DNA from 2 places in the Synechocystis sp. PCC 7509 genome. Region 1 is predicted to be linked to the other one. Evidence: predicted binding sites of a transcription regulator. Region 1 holds the regulator's gene; the other holds the start of a gene.
The links. Region 1 encodes HrcA, which represses chaperone genes, less so after heat shock. Its sites were predicted from a motif close to TTAGCACTCNNNNNNNNNGAGTGCTAA; they were not measured.
Positions count from the first base shown of each region.

Region 1 (10,472 bases):
TTATCAGGCATTTTTTCGACAAAAGCTAGCGCCATCCCCTTTTCGGCGGCGGTTTTCCACTTAGCCGCGTCTTCTAGGTGTTCTACATCCCCCACTCCTACATTTTCGCCGACAGTAAATTGGTAACGAACGAAGTTTTGAAAAATCACCCCAATCCGCTTATGCAGGGCGTTCATGTCCCATTCTTGCAAATCCACCCCATCTAAGACAATTCGCCCACTACTGGGACTATATAGCCGCGTTAACAGCTTAATTAGCGTAGTTTTGCCCGAACCATTAGCGCCGACAATTGCTAATTTATCTCCTGGTTTTAGATGCAGCGAAACATTTTTTAAAGCAGGTTGCAGACTACCAGCGTAAGTAAAGGAAACATTTTCAAACCGCAAGCCATCCCCAGGAAGTAACCCAAAAGTACATTTACCCAATGGTTGAGGAATATCTTGTTCTAAAAACTCGTACAAGTTAGAAAGATATAAGTTATCTTCATACATTCCGCCAATGGAGCTAAGGAAACTTGCAAAAGTAGTTTGTCCTTGACGAAATACTACTAAATACATTGTCATGTCTCCCAAAGAGATGCGCTGGGCGATCGCTTCAACTACAATCCACAGATAGGCAATGTAAAAAGCTGATGTACTGACTAATCCCAACAAATAACCCCATATTCCCCGCTTTAAGGTCAAGTTGCGGTCTTCGGAGTACAATCTATTAAAAATATCCCGGTAGCGCTGCAACAGCATTGCACCAAGCCCGTATAACTGCACTTCTTTAGCAAAATCTTCTCTAGCTATTAGAGTTTCTAAATAGGTTTGCTCTCGCGTTTCTGGTGCGCGCCAGCGAAATAAACGAAAAGCCACCCCAGCAAACTTAGTTTCGGCAATGAAAGCAGGTACAGCAGCCACAATTAAGACAATTACCACCCAACCAGAAAATTTCAATAGCAACCCGCCGTAGGTAGCTAAAGATATTGTGTCTTGGACTAATTTAAAAGTACCGCTAACTAAGCTTAAAGGACGACTAGAAGCTTCTCGCCGCGCCCGACTCATTTTGTCATAAAATTCTGAGTCTTCAAAGTGAGCAAGATCCAAAGTTAACGCTTTTTCGAGGATTAAAACATTAACTTTCTGCCCTAATAATACCCTCAGTAAAGATTGAGAAATACTTAGCCCTCTTTGGCTTCCGGCAAGAATGGCAACTATAATAGCTTCTATTCCTAAGTAGATAAAGGCTGCATTGCGATCGCGCATTAATCCCGATTGAGAGGCGAGGATAACGCTATCAACAATTAATTTTCCAATATAGGCGATCGCGGCAGGAAGCAAACCAGCAATAATTGTCAAACTTGCCAAAATTATTGTCAGCGTGCGGCTAGTGTTCCATACCAATTCCAGCGCTCGTCCACTATACTGAAACACGGCAAATATTTGTCTAACTAATCTAGTAATATTTTTTTTTCGACTAATCATTTCCAGCTAAAAAATAGGCGCATCTCCACCCTAGCTCGTAGATTTAATTAATTGCACAAGCATAAACAAAATATGGATCGCAGCGTTAAGCTACATTTTGTCTAGGTTTCCCTAAAAATAATTTAGGTAGACACTACTGTTTGCGCTGATACTTGTTCGCTAGTTTCAACCAGAGGCGATCGCACAGACAAATAAATCAAACTTCCAAATAGTGGTAGCAATACAGTAATCCAAAAGAGTGCAGGATTATTCATATTGCGCCGCAACCTATCATCGCCAATCAGTACCGATGGTAACAAGCAAAGCAAGCAAAAATCTAAACTCATGACATTAATAAAACGATTGGTTTGCCATTGCTGTGCAAAATCTGCCCAATCGCCATTTATTAACCCGTACCCAACTAAACCTATAACGCTAATAAGTAGAAAAAATCCTGTAATTCGAGAATCTAGTAATTTAATAAACCAATTTTTCTTGCCTAGAAATTCTGGATTTGGTTGGCGCAAAAATAAATAAGGTAAAATTGCAAAAGCGCCAAATCCAAAAGAAACTAAAGCAAAAGGCGCAGCAGATATTTTTTGTCCTCTGCCATCAATAAATAGTAAGCAACTATAAATCATAGGCAAAATACCCATAATATTAAATAAAGAAATAACTAAGGGATTGACACCATCCCAAACACCTGTAGAAAGATTTTTAATTAATTCAAAAGTACCTGGTTGTTCGGGAGGAGCAAGAAAAAAAGCATAAGTAACAAAACTCAGCCACAAAGCTACAAAAGCAATTTTTTTACTCATAAATATATTATTTACTAAATAAACTTCACGGGTTCAAACAGCCAATTATTACTAACTTAAAGCCTCAGATAAATAATCCGCCGCCGCTTCCACCACAGCGATCGCAGTTTCATAATCCATCCGTGTCGGTCCCAATACTCCTACACTACCTACAGGTACAGTACCCCGCAAATAAGTAGACGAAATCAACGTACAACCGCGAATTGGCTCTAAAGGGTTCTCTGCGCCAATTCTTACTGTTACTCGCTGCCTGCCCAATCCTACAACCTCTGGTGTAAATATTAACTGCCAAAGTTGTTCTTGTTCTTCTTCCAACAGATGGATAATTGTTTTTACTTGCTGCAATTGCGAAAATTCTGGTTGACGCAATACTTCCGATACACCACGAATCATAATTTGAGTTGCGGCGGGTGGTTTGGCGCGACGATGCAAATCAGCTAAGAAATTCGTCAAAAAATCCCCATAGCGTTGAAATTCTAAGTTTAATTGACTCCAATCTAGTACCGCTAACTGAGCTAAACTTTGCCCTCGCAATTGACTATTTAAAAAATTAGAAAGAATTTGCAACTCTCTTTCTACCACTTCCGCATCAATGGGACTATCTTCTGCTCTAGGTAACTCCATCAACGCCGATTGTGTCTCGTAGCCATCGGTAACGACAATTACCATTACTCGCCCCGGATCTACCTGTACTAGCTGGAGATGGCGCAAACTAGCGGTACTGGTTTGTGGCATCGTAATTAGCGTAATACAACCGCTAACAGTGGCGAGGATTTGCGCCGCACCTTGCAGTAAAGTTTCCAAACTCCAATCTTCTTTACGCAATTGCAATATTTGCTCTAACTGGCGAGTTGAAATGTCTGAAGGAGTAATTAATTCATCTACATAAATTCGGTAGCCAGAATCTGACGGTACTCTACCCGCCGATGTGTGGGGTTGATAGAGCAATCCAGCTTTTTCCAGTACCCCCATAGCATTGCGAATTGTTGCGGGGCTGACGCGCAGCTTATACCCATCTACTAAAGCTTTTGAACCTACAGGCTCTGCCGTGGCGATGTAATGGCGGATTGTTGCCCAAAGTATATGTTGTTGTCTATTGGTAAGCTTGACTTGCATAGCTGAAGCGAACGTGACGCACAATTTTATAGGAGCTTGCAAAGATTCTGTCTAAAAATTCGCTGAATATTTGAATCTGTTTATACAAGATAACAAATAAGTTGTATTAGTTAGACGCAATTGTTCCTAGGATTTGGTGACTTGAACAATTTAGTACAAAGCAATGCCCCGATCGCACTGACTAGCGTAGGCATCAATCCCACCAGTAATATTTTTAACATTGGTAAATCCTTGACTAGCTAACCACTGACACATTTGAGCAGAGCGAACACCGTGATGACACAATACCAAGGTTTCTTTGTGAGGATCGAAACGGGTAGTTATTTGCTCCGCCCATTGGTTAAATTGACTCAAAGGCAAAATCGTAAAATTAGGTATAGAGGCGATCGCAATTTCTTCTAATTCTCTTACGTCTATCAACTGCAATCCTTCTATTGCACCACTATTGAGATGTTGGGCAAGTTCTTCTACACTAACGGAAACAATCGGCGGTGAAAATTGGGCTGACATCTTACTCAAACTTGGTACTAAACTTATTTTTAGCATTCCTAGAAGTTTTTAAGGGAATACATGATGTTGATGAGTTGTCAATATTAATTTTTGCAAGTGGTTTTGGGATATGAATCAAAAGTCATTTTTTTCTATATTAGTTATTGTAGTTCTATTTCTAACGGGGATTGGCGGTTGTAAGAGCTTGGGAGCAACGTTAATTGGTAGCCAAAAGACTCCCGCCGCCGCGATATTTGTGCCTAAGCAAGCGCCGATTATGGTATCAATGCTCATAAATCCCGATCGCCTAGAAGATTTGGCGCAAGTGGTAGCAAGTTCTAAAGAAAAACGCAAAACTAAAGATGAATTAAACAGACTCAAAACTAGCGTACTAGCGAATACGGGCATTGACTACGAGCAAGATATTAAGCCTTGGGTAGGAGATGAAATTACCGCAGCTATTGCCAGCCGCGATCTCGATCGCGATCCTAGTAATGGGCAACAACCGGGCTATGTATTAGCTGTAGCAACTAAAGACGCACAAAAAAGCCGGGATTTTGTAGAGTTATTGTTTGCAAAAAAGGCGATCGCTGGCGCAAATTTAGTTATTGAAGAATTCAACGGTATTAGGTTATTAAGTAATAGTCCGCGTTTACCATTAGAAAGTTTATCAACCAAAAGTGAAGGTGGGTTTTCGGGGGCGGTAGTAGGGAATGATTTTGTGTTATTTGCTAATCACCCTCAAGTTTTAAAAGAAGCAATTAATAATGTCCAAGCCCCCGATCTTAATTTGACAACTTCTAACCAGTATCAGCAAGCACTTGCGCAATTACCAGCGCGGAAAGTGGGGTTAGCTTTTCTAAATTATCCTAGCTTGTCGACTGAAAAAGAAAATCAACTATCACCAACTTATGAAAGTCAAATTGTTGCTCTTGAATTAAATCCCCAGGGATTACTTGCAGAAACTACTATAGTTGCAGGATTAGACAAAGAAATTTTACCGCCAATTTCTACTTTATCTCAACCATCTAAGGCTTTACAGTATATTCCTGCCTCCGTTAGCTTGGCGATTTCTGGAGTAGATTTAAGTAAGTTATCTAGTAGTAATTTGCAGCAATTTTGGGCGCAAGTTTCCCCAGGATTATCGGTAACTCAGTTAATTGAAAAGCCATTGGCGCAATTACAAGCAAGTTGGGGTATCAATTTAAAAGATGATATTTTCAATTGGGTACAGGGAGAATACGCTCTAGGAAAGCTGCCAAATAATGATTGGATTTTTGTCGTAGAAAGAAGCGATCGCGCGATCGCCGGAATAGAGAAATTAAATGCGATCGCCTCTGCTCAAGAATTGACTGTTACTTCTTTACCCTTAGCCAATCAAAAAGTCTCTGCATGGACGCAATTAACGCCTGTAGCGGCGCAAAGCGCAAGTTCCTCCGCTATTACCCTTAGCGCTAAAGTCAAAGGCGTACATACTACTGTAGGCAACTACGAGATTTTTACAACTTCTATTGATGCGATGGAACAAGTGTTAAAAACTGATAAAAATGGTTCTTTAGCTGATAATTCCCAATTTTTAGCTAGTACTAATGCTTTCCCGCAGCCAAATGCAGGCTATGTATATGTTGATTGGCAAGCAAACCAAGCAATCGTCAAGCAACAATTACCGATTATTAGCTTGCTTGAAATAGCAGGGAAGCCATTTTTTAGTAATTTGCGATCGCTAACTATTAGCAGTTATGACAACAAAGAAGACTTGCTTACAGGTGGCGCTTTCTTTAAATTCAATTCTAAATAAGTCACTCGCCAAAACACCACGCCAGCACCAGCGCTAACAAAGCTAAACACACTCCCCCCGGCAAATTCAAGCTGCGGATCAAATTAAGTGGGATTAGTACAAGTATTTGTGTAAAAAAAGTTCCCGCAATTAACAAAAAGATAATCAGCACAAAAGGAGGCATTATTAATTAAAGTTTGGGGATAAATAGTTAAATATTAGCTCTTTATTTGCGGCGTGTAAGTACAGAAATATTAACTTCTGCTAAAAGTTGTTGTATGCCAGAGTAAACTGTGTCACTTCTAAAAACTAATTGCTAATTCGATTGGTTAGAGTAGTTATAGATAGATATTTTATGGGAAATATTCCCAGGGCTATGATGAAGTTTATTCGTCCCTTAGTTAAATTTAAAAACAGCTATTTGTTAGCGCTGATTGCAGCTATTAGTGCATTACCCGTAGTTGCTCAACCAGCTAATTTTGGCACCATGACTTTGTCTCCTGGTTTTAAACCCGCCCAAGGCACAGCTACAGGCTTTACTGGAGGCTCTTATTCTTTATCTACTATTGCCAACCGCGATCGCAATAATAGCCCTTGTATTGGTTTTGGCGATACAAATCCCGATCATATATTGGTACTAGATAAAGGTTTTGAGCGCTTGAAAGTACAAGTAGATAGCAAAGGAAACGACACTACTTTAGTTATCAAAGGGCCAAAAGATAGTATTAGCTGTGGCGATGACACGGGCAGTAACAAGGATGCTAGTATTGAGAGTGCCAAATGGCGAGCGGGAACTTATCTTATTTGGGTAGGTGCGATCGATGCTGGGGCAAAGTATAAATACACCCTTTCTGTGCAAGAGTAGTAACACTTAACGCTAAAATAAAAATTGGAGTATTTACCCAAGGTGGGTATAACGGCGTGCTATCTACACTGCTAGCTGATTTTCGCATTATATTTGAGCGCGATCCTGCTGCCCGTAACTGGCTAGAAGTTTTATTTTTCTACCCTGGTTTCCAAGCAATTGTGTTTCACCGCATTGCTCACTGGCTTTACCATCTTGGCGTTCCGTTTATTCCCCGTTTGATTTCTTTTATTGCTCGGTTTATAACAGGGATTGAAATTCACCCTGGCGCAATTATTGGCAAAAGTTTTTTTATCGATCATGGGATGGGAGTTGTGATTGGTGAAACGGCAATTGTGGGCGACTACGCACTAATTTATCAAGGTGTCACCCTTGGCGGTACAGGCAAAGAAAGCGGTAAGCGTCACCCAACTTTAGGGGATAACGTTGTAGTTGGTGCTGGCTCTAAAGTATTAGGCAATATAGAAGTTGGCAGCAATGTTAGAATTGGTGCGGGTTCTGTCGTACTGCGAAGTGTCCCTTCTAACTGCACCGTAGTCGGCGTACCGGGTAGAATTATTTATCGTGCGGGAGTGAGAGTAGATCCCCTCGAACACGGTAGTTTACCAGATTCCGAGGCGGAGGTTATTCGCGCTTTGCTAGATCGCATCGAAGCATTAGAACAACAAGTAGACAACCTGCATCATCAACAATTGTCTTCTCACGAGGCAATCTTAGAAGCAAAAGATGTCTCGGCGGCAATTGTTTCTAGCTGTCAAATTAGAGATAAGGCAATTCAAGAGTTTTTTGATGGATCGGGTATTTAGTTTAAATGTTAAAGCAAGTTAGGTGTCCTCAGCTTGCTCTAACAATTTGCTGTAGGTTTTTTTAGAATCATTAAGTTGTTTTTGGGCTATCTTCAAATACTCATTGATGGCTTTTATATATTCCCATGTAGCTTTTACGTGTTCTTCCCCCGCTTTAGTGTATTTTTCTGTGGAATCTACACATTCATTTTGAGCAGATTTTGCATATTTTTGTAATGCTTTGGCGTGTTTTTGGGAATTTTTACCGCATTGCTCAATTAAGCTACTCTCTTGTTGTATATCAAAGCCAAGATTGTTTAATTTTTTACCTAGCGCCTCCAGTAACATACCCTGTTTTTCCGAGCTTTTCCCATGTTGTTCGGCTTGCTGCAATGTTTCGGGTGATATTTTATGCACGATTTGTTGTTGCTCTCCTTTCAATATTATTTTGCTAATAATAATAGTGGCGATGCTTGAATACAACGCTGCAACAATTCTATTCAAAACTCCTACTTGGTTTGTCAACCTAGAAGCTTAAATATATGTAAATTTAATTAGTATTCAATTACTCAATGTCTTGTCAAATATTTAGCAGCTTTTATTTTGTCTAACTTTAGTCTTTGATTTGCTCAAGCATTCTCTGTTCTAGTAACTGAACTAAAGTGTCAATATCGGCAGCAATTTCGTCGTAACAAAGGGATGGCGGCGGTTCACTTTGAAATTGAATTAGCTTAATTTGACTATTGCCGATCGCAATAATAACGACTTCTTTATCGGCTTTATAGCCATCAATTACACCTAAAATTTCTTGGATGTGGTTATCCACATTTTGATTGAGCTTTTCTAACTCCGCTTTTGGGCAAGAAATAAAATGCGGTGTTGGTTTAAGATCGATACCTAAAGTATCTTGACTATCGCCTTTTGCCAGCCAAAAACCCCAAGACAAAGCCGCCAATTCTCGTTGATTGGCTTTAACAAATTTATTTAATTGGTATCGCCAGTTATTTTCTTTACCATCAAGTTGGGGGCTGCTAAACACGAGGTTCAATTACTCCGTTACTGCTAATATCTACACTGTTGCTATTTCTTAGCATATATGCAACTCAACAATACTCCCGATAATTTTCGGTTCTTCAGTGTGCTTTGAACTACGATCGCGCTTGTGTTTTTAGAGATCGCCATAAAAGGTATTTTTAATAAATGCGATCGCCCTAACTCAACGGATTTGGACGATAAATCAATGTCTTGAACTTACCTTGTCAGACTACGGTGCGAGAGAGCGGTATTATTTATAAATCCCAATGGGGATAGAAGTTAAGGTATTTTTAAATATATTCAGTGTCAAAATCAAACCCTTCTCGCTCTCTAGCTAGCATTGCTGGAATTGTTGCGGCGGCAACGTTAATTAGTAAAGTTTTTGGGTTGGTACGCACTCAGGCGATCGCGGCGGTGTTTGGTGTGGGTGTAGTTGCCGATGCTTTTAACTACGCTTATGTGATTCCTGGCTTTCTATTGGTGCTATTAGGCGGTATTAACGGGCCCTTTCATAGTGCTATTGTCAGCGTTTTAGCCAAACGCCCCAAATCGGAAGCTGCGCCTTTAGTAGAGACGGTGACAACTTTTGTCGGTGGGTTGCTGTTGCTAGTAACGATCGCCTTAATTTTCTTTGCGCCAGGAATTATTGACTTAGTAGCGCCGGGGTTAAATACTACACCGCACGGATTGGAAGTTCGGGGAATTGCGATCGGACAAATGCAAATCATGGCTCCAATGGCTCTGTTAGCGGGGTTAATTGGCATTGGCTTCGGGACATTGAATGCGGCTAACTTGTACTGGCTTCCATCGGTTAGCCCTTTATTTTCGAGCGTTACTGTAATTATTGGCTTGGGGGTTTTAGCGTGGCAATTAGGGGCAAAAGTTACAACTCCCGAATACGCAATGCTGGGGGGAGCGGTTTTAGCTTGGGGGACTTTAGCAGGAGCAGTTTTGCAGTGGTTAATCCAAGTCCCCGCACAATGGAAGTCAGGGATGGGGACTTTACGGCTGCGCTTTGATTTTAATCAGCCAGGAGTCAAGGAAGTTACAAAAATCATGGCTCCAGCAACGTTTTCGTCGGGTATGAGTCATATTAATCTATACGTGATTTTGATTTTAGCTTCCTATATTCCACAGGCGGCTTCAGCCTTACAATACGCGGGGTTATTAATTCAAACACCCTTGGGCATTCTTTCTAATGTGATATTAGTACCAATGCTGCCGATTTTTTCCCGACTTGCCGATCCTCAAGATTGGGATGAATTAAAAGGGCGCATCCGTCAGGGATTATTACTTACAGCAATAACTATGCTGCCTTTAGGAGCGATTACGATCGCCCTCGCTGTCCCTATTGTGCGCGTAGTATACGAGCGAGGAGCTTTCGATCGCAATGCGTCTCAATTGGTGTCCTCTTTACTGGTTATGTACGGGATTGGGATGTTTGTTTATCTTGGGCGCGATGTTTTAATTAGAGTATTTTATGCTTTGGGCGATGGCGATACGCCTTTTCGCATCAGTATGGTAAGCATATTTTTTAATATTATTTTTGCTTACTTATTTTTTAAAATCCTTGGCGCACCGGGCTTAGTTTTGGCAACGGTGCTAGTAAATATCATATCGATGCTGCTGTTATTTTGGATGCTAGATCGCAAACTGCACGGTTTACCCTGGCTTGAATGGAGTTTGCCTATTTTGGCTTTGACGGGAAGCAGCTTTTTAGCTGGTTTAGCTAGTTGGGGAACTCTTTGGGGAATACAGCAAGTTTGGATCGATGATGGATTCAAAGAGCAATTAGTACAGCTTTGTTTAGCTGGAGGAGTGGGAATTGGCGTTTTTGCTCTAATTGCGATGCAGATGAAGTTACCAGAAGTTGATGTTTTTATATCTAGAATCCGCCAAAAACTCGGTAGGTAGTGAAAAACCGCTTAGGATTTGAATGTTAAGCGGTACTTGGTTTGTTTAGCTAAAAATGCTTTTTTGCTTAGAGACTGTTTTAAAAGGTTTGACTGGTAACGTGTATTCTAAGGGCAATCCCCCCTAACCCCCTTAAAAAAGGGGGAAAATAAATAGCTATTAGCCGCCCTTTTTAAGCAATAATGCAACTATTGGATACTAATCAACAGACTTTTTCAACATTCTTTT
Region 1 is NZ_ALVU02000001.1:2,610,290-2,620,761, reverse strand. It holds gene SYN7509_RS0213165 (ABC transporter ATP-binding protein) at 1-1,466, opposite strand, end outside; gene SYN7509_RS0213160 (hypothetical protein) at 1,589-2,263, opposite strand; gene hrcA (heat-inducible transcriptional repressor HrcA) at 2,315-3,379, opposite strand; gene SYN7509_RS0213150 (rhodanese-like domain-containing protein) at 3,530-3,889, opposite strand; gene SYN7509_RS0213145 (DUF3352 domain-containing protein) at 3,999-5,666, shown strand; gene SYN7509_RS0213135 (hypothetical protein) at 6,022-6,510, shown strand; gene cysE (serine O-acetyltransferase) at 6,567-7,316, shown strand; gene SYN7509_RS0213125 (hypothetical protein) at 7,335-7,799, opposite strand; gene ccmS (beta-carboxysome assembly chaperone CcmS) at 7,909-8,334, opposite strand; gene murJ (murein biosynthesis integral membrane protein MurJ) at 8,634-10,244, shown strand; gene SYN7509_RS0213110 (DUF3181 family protein) at 10,471-10,472, opposite strand, start outside.

Region 2 (10,472 bases), 820 kb from region 1:
TAAAGAAAATACTGCCCCTAGACCTAGCAAGCTTACAGCTACTTGACTTGAATTACCATCAAGCCTTAAATATACACTGGCATAAACGGCTGTCAAACTAGCAGAAGTCGCTAATAACCAAAATTGAGTGTTTTCTAAAGGTTTTAGATCCGCAAGGGAATTGATTTTCATAGTTTTAATTGAGTAAGTTAAGTTTTTGTGGGCAAAAAGCTACTTTGCTTTTAGAAACATTACTTTTTATACCTATTCCCAGAGGCGACGACGGGGTGAGCCATTAAGTTTTTGGTGAGCATCAGCTAACAGCGCCGGAATATCTAGTTGTTCGGGGCATCGTGGCAGGCAGTCACCGCAGGATGTACAGCGATCGCCTTTATTGCCAGGAAACCAATGACCAGCATTTTCTAGCATTGTGTATCGGTAATTACTATAGTCACTCAGATCGTAAGCATCCGCAAGATTACGTAGGCGGAGAATTTCGGGAATATTGATATTTTCCGGGCAAGGCAAGCAGGCGTAGCACTGACTGCATTTTTGCGGTTCTATGGTAGTTAATTGCGCCTCTAAGCGTTGAAACGCAGCAATTTCGGTGGGATTTAATGGTTCAGTGCGATCGCACTGTTTAAGCGGCTCAATGAGTTCTTCCGCCTTAGCCGCTCCTACACTTAAAGTAGTAATCCTCGGATCGCTAAGTAAAAAACGGTAGTTTAATTCCAAAGGTGTGAGGGGATAACATAAATCAGTTAGCTTTTGGGGAGGGTTATAGAGCTTACCGCCTTTATCGGCGGGGGAAATAATAAATATTCCCATATCTTTAGTTTTGGCTAACTCTAGGGCGGCGGCATGACGTTGAAAAAAGTAGTAGTAATGTAGGTTAACAAACTCAAATAAGCCTGTGGCGATCGCTTCAGTAATTAATTCCAAAGAGCCGTGTGTTGAAAACCCAACGTGTTTGACTTTCCCCGCCTTTACCGCCGCTTGCACTGCGCTCATGCAACCTTTGCCAAGTAACTGTTTGAGATGTTCCCAAGTATTGATGCCGTGCATTGCCAAGCAATCTATGTAGTCTAATTGCAAGCGCTGCAATGATTCGTCAATGTAGCAACTCATAGAATCAGCATCTACGGTGGGGGAGATTTTGGTTGTAATGTAGATTTGACTTCGTTCGATGGGTAAGGAAGCTAACGCCGCTCCCAAATACTCCTCACTTTTGCCGTAACCTCTAGCTGTTTCAAAGTGATTGATGCCACAAGCATAAGCTTTTTCGATAGTTTGTCGCGCACAATCGGCAGATGCTAAGTAGCGCATCGTTCCCAACGAGAAAACAGATAAATAGAGATTAGTTTTACCAAAACGTCGATAACGCATAAAGAAATAATAATTTAGGCTTCCCCAGGACTAAAACCTTTGCCTTGAATTAAGTCTTCGGGGCGGAGATTAGACAAAAATTCCTTAAAAGCTAGTTGTTCGGCTTCATCGGCATCTCTATCAACGGGAATAGAGGCATCAGCGATTACTTCTTCCATTACCCAGATGGGGCTATTGGTACGCAAGGCGATCGCAATCGCATCACTAGGACGAGCATCAATTTCTTTTTTTACTTCCCCTTGGCGGATGCTTAAGACAGCGAAAAACGTCCCATCTTGAATTGAGTGAATCACCACGCGATCTAATACCATCCCCCAAACTTCTAACATATTTGCTAGTAAGTCATGAGTTAGGGGGCGAGGCGGTTTTTGGTGTTCTAAGGCGCTAATAATTGCCTTAGCTTGGTCTTGATTTATATAAATTGGTAGCGCCCGACGCTCGGTTCCGTCTTTTAGCAATACAATCGGGCTGCGGTTTACAGCATCTATGGCAATGCCAGCAACTCTCATTTCAATCATTGACGTAGCCTCTAAAATTCTTTGTTTTTATAGCGATCGCAGTATGGAGGTCAACGGAAACTAGAGATAAGCTAGTAGAAACGTTATACATATTTATATTGATAAAGTGGATTGATTTAACTCCAATTTAGGAGCGGTATTTAGTTTTTTGTGTCAGTGTCCAACAAACGCTCTTTACCCCAGTATGACCCGTCTTGATGAGTTTTATGTAAAGCGGATTAGAAGAAATTAAGATGATTTTTATTTAGGTAAGTTTTTTATATGTTTACAGGATTAGTTCAGGCTTTAGGACAAGTTCGCGCCTTGGGCAGCGATCGCCTAAGGGTCAGTTGCAACGATGATAATGCTAGTCTAATTTTGACCGATCTTGCCCTTGGTGACAGCGTGGCGGTAGATGGTATTTGTTTAACAGTTATGGAAGTTTTGCCCCAAGGATTTATCGCCGCCGTTTCTCCCGAAACTCTAGGGCGAACTACTTTAGCTCAAAGTCAGAGGAGCGATCGTTTTGTCAACTTAGAACCTTCTTTGCGCGTAGGGAGTAAGTTGGGGGGACATTTTGTCATGGGACATATAGACGGGATTGGTTACGTGGACGCAATTGAGCAAACTTCGACTTCTTGGGAGATAAGTTTTACAACTACAAGTGCGATCGCGCGTTACATTGTCCCCAAAGGTAGTATTGCGGTTAATGGTATAAGTTTAACCATTGCTGATTATAACCATGAACGTTATTGGTTTAAAGTAGCGGTTATTCCCCTAACTTACTCAGAGACTAACCTCAGCTATTTACAGCTAGGTGATGCGGTGAATTTGGAAGCCGATATTTTGGGTAAGTACATGGAAAAATTAATTCCTAATTCCCGGCATGAAAATGATTTGACTCCGGCGTTTTTGGCGGAAAATGGTTACTTGTAAGTAATTTAATTGATTAGTTTTAGTCAGTGAGTGCGATTTTTGATTGCTGACTGGTAATTAGCTTGGAGTTGAATACATTTGTATTTTCCAAATTCAAGTCAGCCAGTTGTGGTTTACTTTGGCTTTGGATACTTCATGGCAATAAGTAACAAAAATTTTTACCTCCCCATCAGTTGCCTAATTATCCTGTATCATTTATTTTGATACAATAGTCCGGTATTCCGACCGATTAACCGGGGATTAAAAGGAGAAAAGAGTATGAGTTGGTGGCGTATAACTAAAAGCAAGTTAAAAAACTTTGTAGCTTTATTTTTGGTAGGAGTAGTATTATCAAGTGCGATCGCCGCTTGTTCGGGAGGAAACAGCACTAGCAGCACTTCCAGCACCGCCGCCAGTGGAGGCGATAAAGAATTAACCCTTGTCTCCTACGCTGTTACCCGCGCTGCTTATGAAAAAATTATTCCTCAATTTACCGCCAAGTGGAAACAAGAAAAAAATCAAAATGTCACTTTTAACCAAAGTTACGGCGGTAGTGGTTCTCAAACCCGTGCAGTAATTGACGGTTTAGAAGCCGACGTAGTAGCTTTAGCATTGGCATTAGATACAAAAAAAATCGAGCAAGCAAAACTAATTGAACCAGGATGGGAACAACAAGCACCTAATAATGCGATCGTCCATAAATCTGTAGCGGCATTAGTTACCCGTGAAGGCAACCCCAAAGGCATTAAAACTTGGGCAGATTTAGCCAAACCAGGAGTAGGCGTAATTACCGCCAATCCCAAAACCTCCGGGGGGGCGCGATGGAACTTTTTAGGATTATGGGGTTCGGTAACAAGAACCGGAGGCGACGAAGCAAAAGCCCTTGACTTTGCAACTAAAGTAATCAAAAATGCTCCGATATTGCCTAGGGATGCTCGCGAATCTAGCGATGTATTTTTTAAGCAAGGACAGGGAGATGTATTAATTAACTACGAAAATGAAGTAATTTTAGCAGGATTAAATGGCGAAAAATTGCCTTATGTAGTTCCCGATGTTAATATCTCTATCGACAATCCTGTAGCAGTGGTAGATGCAAATGTTGACAAGCACGGCACAAGAGAAATTGCCCAAGCCTTTGTAGAGTATCTTTACACTCCAGAAGCCCAAAGAGAATTTGCTAAAGTCGGCTTTCGCCCCGTAGATCCTACCGTAGCAGCCGAAGTGTCAAAGCAGTACGTACCGATTAAAACCTTGTTTACTGCCCAAGATATGGGCGGATGGGACGAAATTCAGAAAAAGTTTTTTGAAGATGGGGCAGTTTTTGACAAAATTCAAGCTAGTTAAAGAAATATTCGCAACCAAAAAACTATAAATGGTATCTTCTTACTCCAAGCAAAAAAAACCGACTTCCTGGGAACCCCTAAACAAAATATTAGGGCTGTCTGTCCCTTGGCGAATTACTTTAGGCTACTTGACAATTGTGCTGTTGTTGCCAGTATCAGCCTTAATTTTAAAAGCAGCAACAGAAAAGCCAATTGACTTTTGGAAAATTGCCACAAGTCCTGTTGCTTTAGCAACTTACGATGTTACTTTTGTTACTGCCTTTGTTGCCGCCCTAATTAACGGAGTTTTGGGACTATTAATTGCTTGGGTGTTAGTTAGGTACGATTTCCCGCTCAAACGCTTAGTAGACGCGGCAATTGATTTACCCTTTGCTTTGCCTACTTCCGTTGCCGGATTAACTTTAGCAACGGTTTATAGCGATAACGGCTGGCTTGGCTCTTTGGTTGCCCCCTACGGAATTAAAATAGCTTTTACGCGCTTAGGGGTAGGGATAGCGATGTTATTCATCTCTCTGCCCTTTGTCGTGCGTGCCTTGCAGCCTGTGTTGCAAGAAATGGAAAAAGAAATCGAAGAAGCAGCTTGGTCATTGGGGGCTTCTAGATGGCAGACTTTTTGGCGGGTAATTTTACCGCCCTTAATGCCGGCGATGTTGACGGGAATAGCTTTAGCTTTTTCTCGTGCGGTAGGGGAATATGGTTCGGTGGTAATTATTGCCTCAAATATCCCTTATCAGGACTTGATTGCTTCGGTGCTAATTATTCAAAGATTGGAACAATACGACTATTCGGGAGCAACAGTAATTGGTACAGTTTTGCTGGTGCTGTCGCTACTGATTTTGTTAGCAATCAACCTGTTGCAAGCTTGGGGGCGACGCTATGAACTCTAACAACATTGCTGGTAAGTCTTTTAATGCAAGTTTTCCTAAGAAAAAATTAGCTAATGGCGATCGCCCCTGGGTAAAATTTGTTTTAATTGGAATTGCGGTTGCTTATCTTGCTTTAATTCTATTTATTCCCGCCGCAAACGTTTTTGTTCAAGCTTTTAAGTCAGGGTTTGCGCCTTTTTTGACAAACCTAACCCAACCTGTTTTTCTTCATGCAATTAAGCTCACCGTCATAATTGCCTTAATTGTTGTCCCCGTCAACACCGTTTTTGGACTTTGTGCAGCCTGGGTAATTGCCCGCAATCAATTTCGCGGTAGAGCATTGCTAATTAGCATTCTTGATATACCTTTTGCCGTTTCTCCCGTAGTAGCAGGATTAATGCTTGTATTACTCTACGGGCGTAATGGCTGGTTTGGGCCATTACTAAATGCGGCAAATATTAAAATAATTTTTGCGCTGCCAGCCATGGTAATTGCTAGTGCTTTTATTACGATGCCTTTTGTCGCCCGTGAAGTTATCCCGGTTTTGGAAGAATCCGGTTTTGACCAAGAAGAAGCGGCAAAAACTTTAGGAGCGAACGATTGGCAAATATTTTGGCGCGTCACCCTGCCAAATATTCGCTGGGGTCTGCTCTACGGAGTAATTTTAACCAATGCTAGAGTTATGGGCGAATTTGGTGCAGTTTCGGTTGTATCGGGAAATATTGGCGGCAAAACCCAAACTTTACCTTTATTTGTAGAGGAGGCTTACAAGCAGTATCAAACCGAATCTGCTTTTGCGGCGGCGGTTTTGCTGGCGGGTTTAGCCTTGGTAACGTTGGTATTGAAGGAAGTTTTGGAACGTAAAACTCAAATCAAAGATATTGAATAGGAGAGCGTGTTATGTCTATCCAAAATCAAGACAACTTTTCTTTGCACTCTAGACCAACTCAAACTCGAATCAAAATTCATATCCCCAAAAACTTGCACGAAGAACCCATAATTTCGCGTTTAGTTTCACATTATGGTGTCACCGTAAATATTGCTGCCGCCTTACTGGGCGCAAATATCCGAGATGATGGCTGGTTTGAACTCGAATTGCGAGGTAAAGCCGAGCAAATTCAAAGTGCTTTGACTTACCTCAATGAGTTGGATTTAGAAATTTGGGGACAATCGAGGGCGGAAGAAGATGGTTGGTAATTGGTAATTGATAATAAGTTTGAGTTTCTGTAACTTTTAAGTCATTTGGTTTTCAATTGCCCACCGCGCTAGTTCGGTGCGGTTGTGCAACCCGGTTTTGCCTAGCATATTGGAAACGTGACTTTCTACGGTGCGCTGACTTACATTGAGTTCGTCAGCAATATTTTTATTAGCTAAACCTCTAGCTACAAATTGCACTACTTTCAATTCTGTTTGCGTCAGGTGAACATCGAAGGGAACTTGAATTTTTGATTCATTATCGCCCCCATCACTTGATTGCTGTCTTTGCCGAAAAGCTTGTTTGAGCGATGCTTCTACTTGGGCTACTAATTCCTCTGGTTCAAAAGGTTTGACCATGTACACATCTGCGCCTACATTTAAACCCTTGACTCGGTCTTGAGCTTGACCTTTGGCAGAAAGAAATAAGACAGGAATCCAGCTAGTACGCTCATCTTCGCGAATGTTACTTACAAAATCATAGCCATCCATTTCTGGCATCATCACATCGCAAACAATCATGTCTGGGACATCATTTTCTAAAACTTCTAGAGCTTCTCTACCATTTTCTGCCGTGATCACTTCATAACCCCGAAATTCTAAATAATCCTTGACTAGCAATATTAAATTTGGGTCATCATCAATTAATAGCAGTCTTTTGTGTTCTTTAACGCTAGTTTCTTTCATACTTTGCTACGGTGGTTACTTTTAATTCAAGGAAATTTTATAAATAGGTGTCTTGCCTTGTTTCCCGAAAGATAGCATCTAGCGGTTAAAGCGAAGTTGCCAATCTTAAAAAATTGCATTCCAGTAATGCTACGGAATTATATAGTATATCTAATGCGTTATTATATATTAATTTTTCCGTCTAAAATCTTAGCAGTCTTATCAACAAATGTTGCTATTAGGTTTGATATTGTCTTAGCATAAAAAACCATTGTCACTATTATTTATTTACTTGTGTATCAAAAACTACAGGTTGCGGTAAAGGATGAGTTAAAAAAGCATATTCTTCAACAACACAGTTATTAATTAAATGTTCTTGAATAATCCGCTCAATAACTTCAGGAGTTGCTTGACGATACCAAACGCCATCAGGATAAACTACTAAAATTGGGCCAGCGCTACAAACTCGCAAGCAATTAGCTTTGGTGCGAAATATACAACTAGGACGAGTATCTGTTGGCTTATCGAGTTTTAACTGTTTTAATCGCTTTTTTAGATACTCCCAAGATTCTAAACTCGTCTTTGTGGAGCAGCATTGAGGAAAAGTTGGGCCAGCACAAATAAAAATGTGGCGTTCAATTTGCTCTAATCCTAAGTTTTTAATACAAATAGCTAAGGAGTCTAAGTCTTTAGCTTGGCAAGTTTCATTTTTTTCAACTAGCTCGATGGCGGCGGGATTTTCTGGGGTCATTGTTACAAAAGATAATATTTGGTGTCAATAGAGCGATCGCACTTCTAAACCAATTACCACAGCCATTGCAACTATCACAGGGTATAAGTTCGGAAACCCGTACACAAAATTTTGTTGCTTTTAGGCTGCATATTTAGCTAAATTAGCACTCAGGAGCAGAGAGTGCTAATTTTTTGGGAGAAACCTATTTATGGCAGCAGTAACTTTAAGTGTATCGACAGTTAAGCCCCTAGGCGATCGCGTATTTGTCAAAGTCAGCGCCGCCGAAGAAAAGACCGCCGGAGGTCTATATTTGCCCGATAACGCCAAAGAAAAGCCCCAAGTAGGGGAAGTAGTCGCTTTGGGTGATGGTAAGCGTAATGATGACGGTACTCGTCAGCAAATGGAAGTAGAAATAGGACACAAAGTCCTTTACTCCAAGTATGCTGGCACAGATATCAAGCTTGGTACAGAAGAATACGTCCTGTTATCTGAAAAAGACATTCTTGCCGTAGTTGCCTAAGCAATCTCACTGCAAAGATAAAAGATTTATTTTCTTTCGTCCTTAAGCAATTTAACCCCCTCACCACACAGGTTTATCCATATGGCAAAGCGAATTATATATAACGAGAATGCTCGTCGTGCGTTAGAAAAGGGCATGGACATTTTGGCAGAAGCCGTTGCCGTTACTTTAGGTCCCAAAGGTCGTAACGTAGTTCTAGAGAAGAAATTTGGCGCACCCCAAATTGTTAACGATGGCGTAACCATTGCCAAAGAAATCGAATTAGAAGACCACGTAGAAAATACTGGCGTAGCGCTAATTCGTCAAGCAGCTTCTAAGACTAATGACGCGGCGGGAGACGGTACTACTACAGCTACCGTCCTTGCTCACGCAATGGTCAAAGAAGGGCTAAGAAACGTAGCGGCGGGAGCTAATGCAATTTCCCTCAAGCGTGGCGTAGACAAAGCAACTAATTTCTTAGTAGGCAAAATTGCCGAACACGCTCGTCCAGTAGAAGATTCTAAATCTATCGCTCAAGTTGGCTCAATTTCTGCGGGTAATGATGAAGAAGTCGGTCAAATGATTGCTGACGCGATGGACAAAGTTGGTAAAGAAGGCGTAATTTCCCTAGAAGAAGGGAAATCTATGAACACCGAGCTAGAAATTACCGAAGGGATGCGCTTTGATAAAGGCTATATCTCTCCTTACTTTGCCACCGATCCTGAGCGGATGGAAACAATTTTTGAAGAGCCTTATATCTTGTTAACCGACAAGAAAATTGCTTTAGTTCAAGACTTAGTACCTGTATTAGAGCAAGTAGCTCGTTCGGGTCGTCCTTTGGTAATTATTGCTGAAGACATTGAAAAAGAAGCTTTGGCAACTTTGGTAGTTAACCGTTTACGGGGTGTACTAAACGTAGCGGCGGTTAAAGCTCCAGGATTTGGCGATCGCCGTAAAGCTATGTTAGAAGATATCGCCGTATTGACTGGCGGTCAACTAATTACGGAAGACGCTGGCTTGAAGCTAGAAAGCACCAAGCTAGAAATGCTAGGTAAAGCCCGTCGCATCAACATTACCAAAGACACTACAACAATTGTGGCTGAAGGTAACGAGCAAGCGGTTAAAACTCGCTGCGAACAAATCCGCCGTCAAATGGAAGAAACCGAATCTTCCTACGACAAAGAGAAACTCCAAGAGCGTCTAGCTAAGTTGGCTGGTGGTGTAGCGGTAGTTAAAGTTGGTGCAGCGACAGAAACAGAAATGAAAGATCGCAAATTGCGTTTAGAAGACGCGATTAACGCGACTAAAGCCGCCGTAGAAGAAGGTATTGTTCCCGGTGGTGGTACAACTCTAGCTCACCTATCTCCTGAATTGGAAGCTTGGGCAACAGCTAACCTCAAAGATGAAGAATTGATTGGGGCGATGATTGTTTCTCGTGCTTTGGCTGCTCCCCTGAAGCGGATTGCTGAAAACGCCGGACAAAATGGCGCAGTAATTGCCGAGCGCGTCAAAGAAAAAGACTTTAATGTCGGCTTTAACGCTGCAACTAACGAATTTGTCGATATGTTTGCGGCGGGAATTGTCGATCCTGCTAAGGTAACTCGTTCTGCTCTGCAAAATGCAGCTTCTATCGCTGGTATGGTTTTAACTACTGAGTGCATTGTAGTTGACAAGCCAGAGCCAAAAGATGGCGCAGCGCCAGCAGGTGGCGGTATGGGTGGCGGCGACTACGATTATTAATCGTCCGTAGGTGTAAGTATTACTTGCGCCTTAACCGTTACTTTAAAAAAAGCAGAGTTTCTCAGGAAGCTCTGCTTTTTTATTTATGCACCGGTGCAATGCATTGCGAAGGCATCTTTTGGGAAGAAGGATTCTCCCCAAAAGATGCCGCCCCCTACAACGTTTGCAATCAGTCGTGAACAGCAAGAGAGTTTCGCCCCCTAACTCCCTTTTTTTGGGGGACAAGACTCTTAGCCACCTTTAATTGGGGGTTGGGGGCTATTCATATTTCATAACTCGAATAGGATCGCTATATATGCCTATGGGTTGTTTGTAGTTAAACCTTGATCGGATAAATTATTAAAAAATTAAATTAGTTACTTTTTTAACAAATAATTTATGACAAAAAGTTTTCCCCCAACTCAAGAACAGTTAGAGCAAAAGTTATTAGAGCGCATTCAACAGGTATATTTAAAAATTCTCGGACATCAACCCCAGCAAATTTCTTGTAAACTGCTAGATAAAAATTTAACAGTGATTATTGAAGATTCTGTTACCCAACCAGAGCAGTTATTGATAGATATTGGCAAGGGAGAATTGGCGCAAGAAGTAAGAACTAATATTCACTTGGCTTTTGAACCTTATCTTAAATCGACAATTGAAGAAGTTACGTCT
Region 2 is NZ_ALVU02000001.1:1,791,823-1,802,294, reverse strand. It holds gene crtA (cyanoexosortase A) at 1-171, opposite strand, end outside; gene SYN7509_RS0209225 (aldo/keto reductase) at 244-1,365, opposite strand; gene SYN7509_RS0209220 (bifunctional nuclease family protein) at 1,380-1,883, opposite strand; gene SYN7509_RS0209215 (riboflavin synthase) at 2,145-2,798, shown strand; gene SYN7509_RS0209210 (sulfate ABC transporter substrate-binding protein) at 3,057-4,121, shown strand; gene cysT (sulfate ABC transporter permease subunit CysT) at 4,150-5,007, shown strand; gene cysW (sulfate ABC transporter permease subunit CysW) at 4,997-5,875, shown strand; gene SYN7509_RS0209195 (NIL domain-containing protein) at 5,887-6,183, shown strand; gene SYN7509_RS0209190 (response regulator transcription factor) at 6,220-6,867, opposite strand; gene SYN7509_RS0209185 ((2Fe-2S) ferredoxin domain-containing protein) at 7,127-7,597, opposite strand; gene groES (co-chaperone GroES) at 7,788-8,099, shown strand; gene groL (chaperonin GroEL) at 8,181-9,818, shown strand; gene SYN7509_RS0209170 (Na-translocating system protein MpsC family protein) at 10,197-10,472, shown strand, end outside.
Region 2: a site for HrcA is predicted at 7,740-7,766, ahead of groES (co-chaperone GroES). Genes of this name have one in related genera too.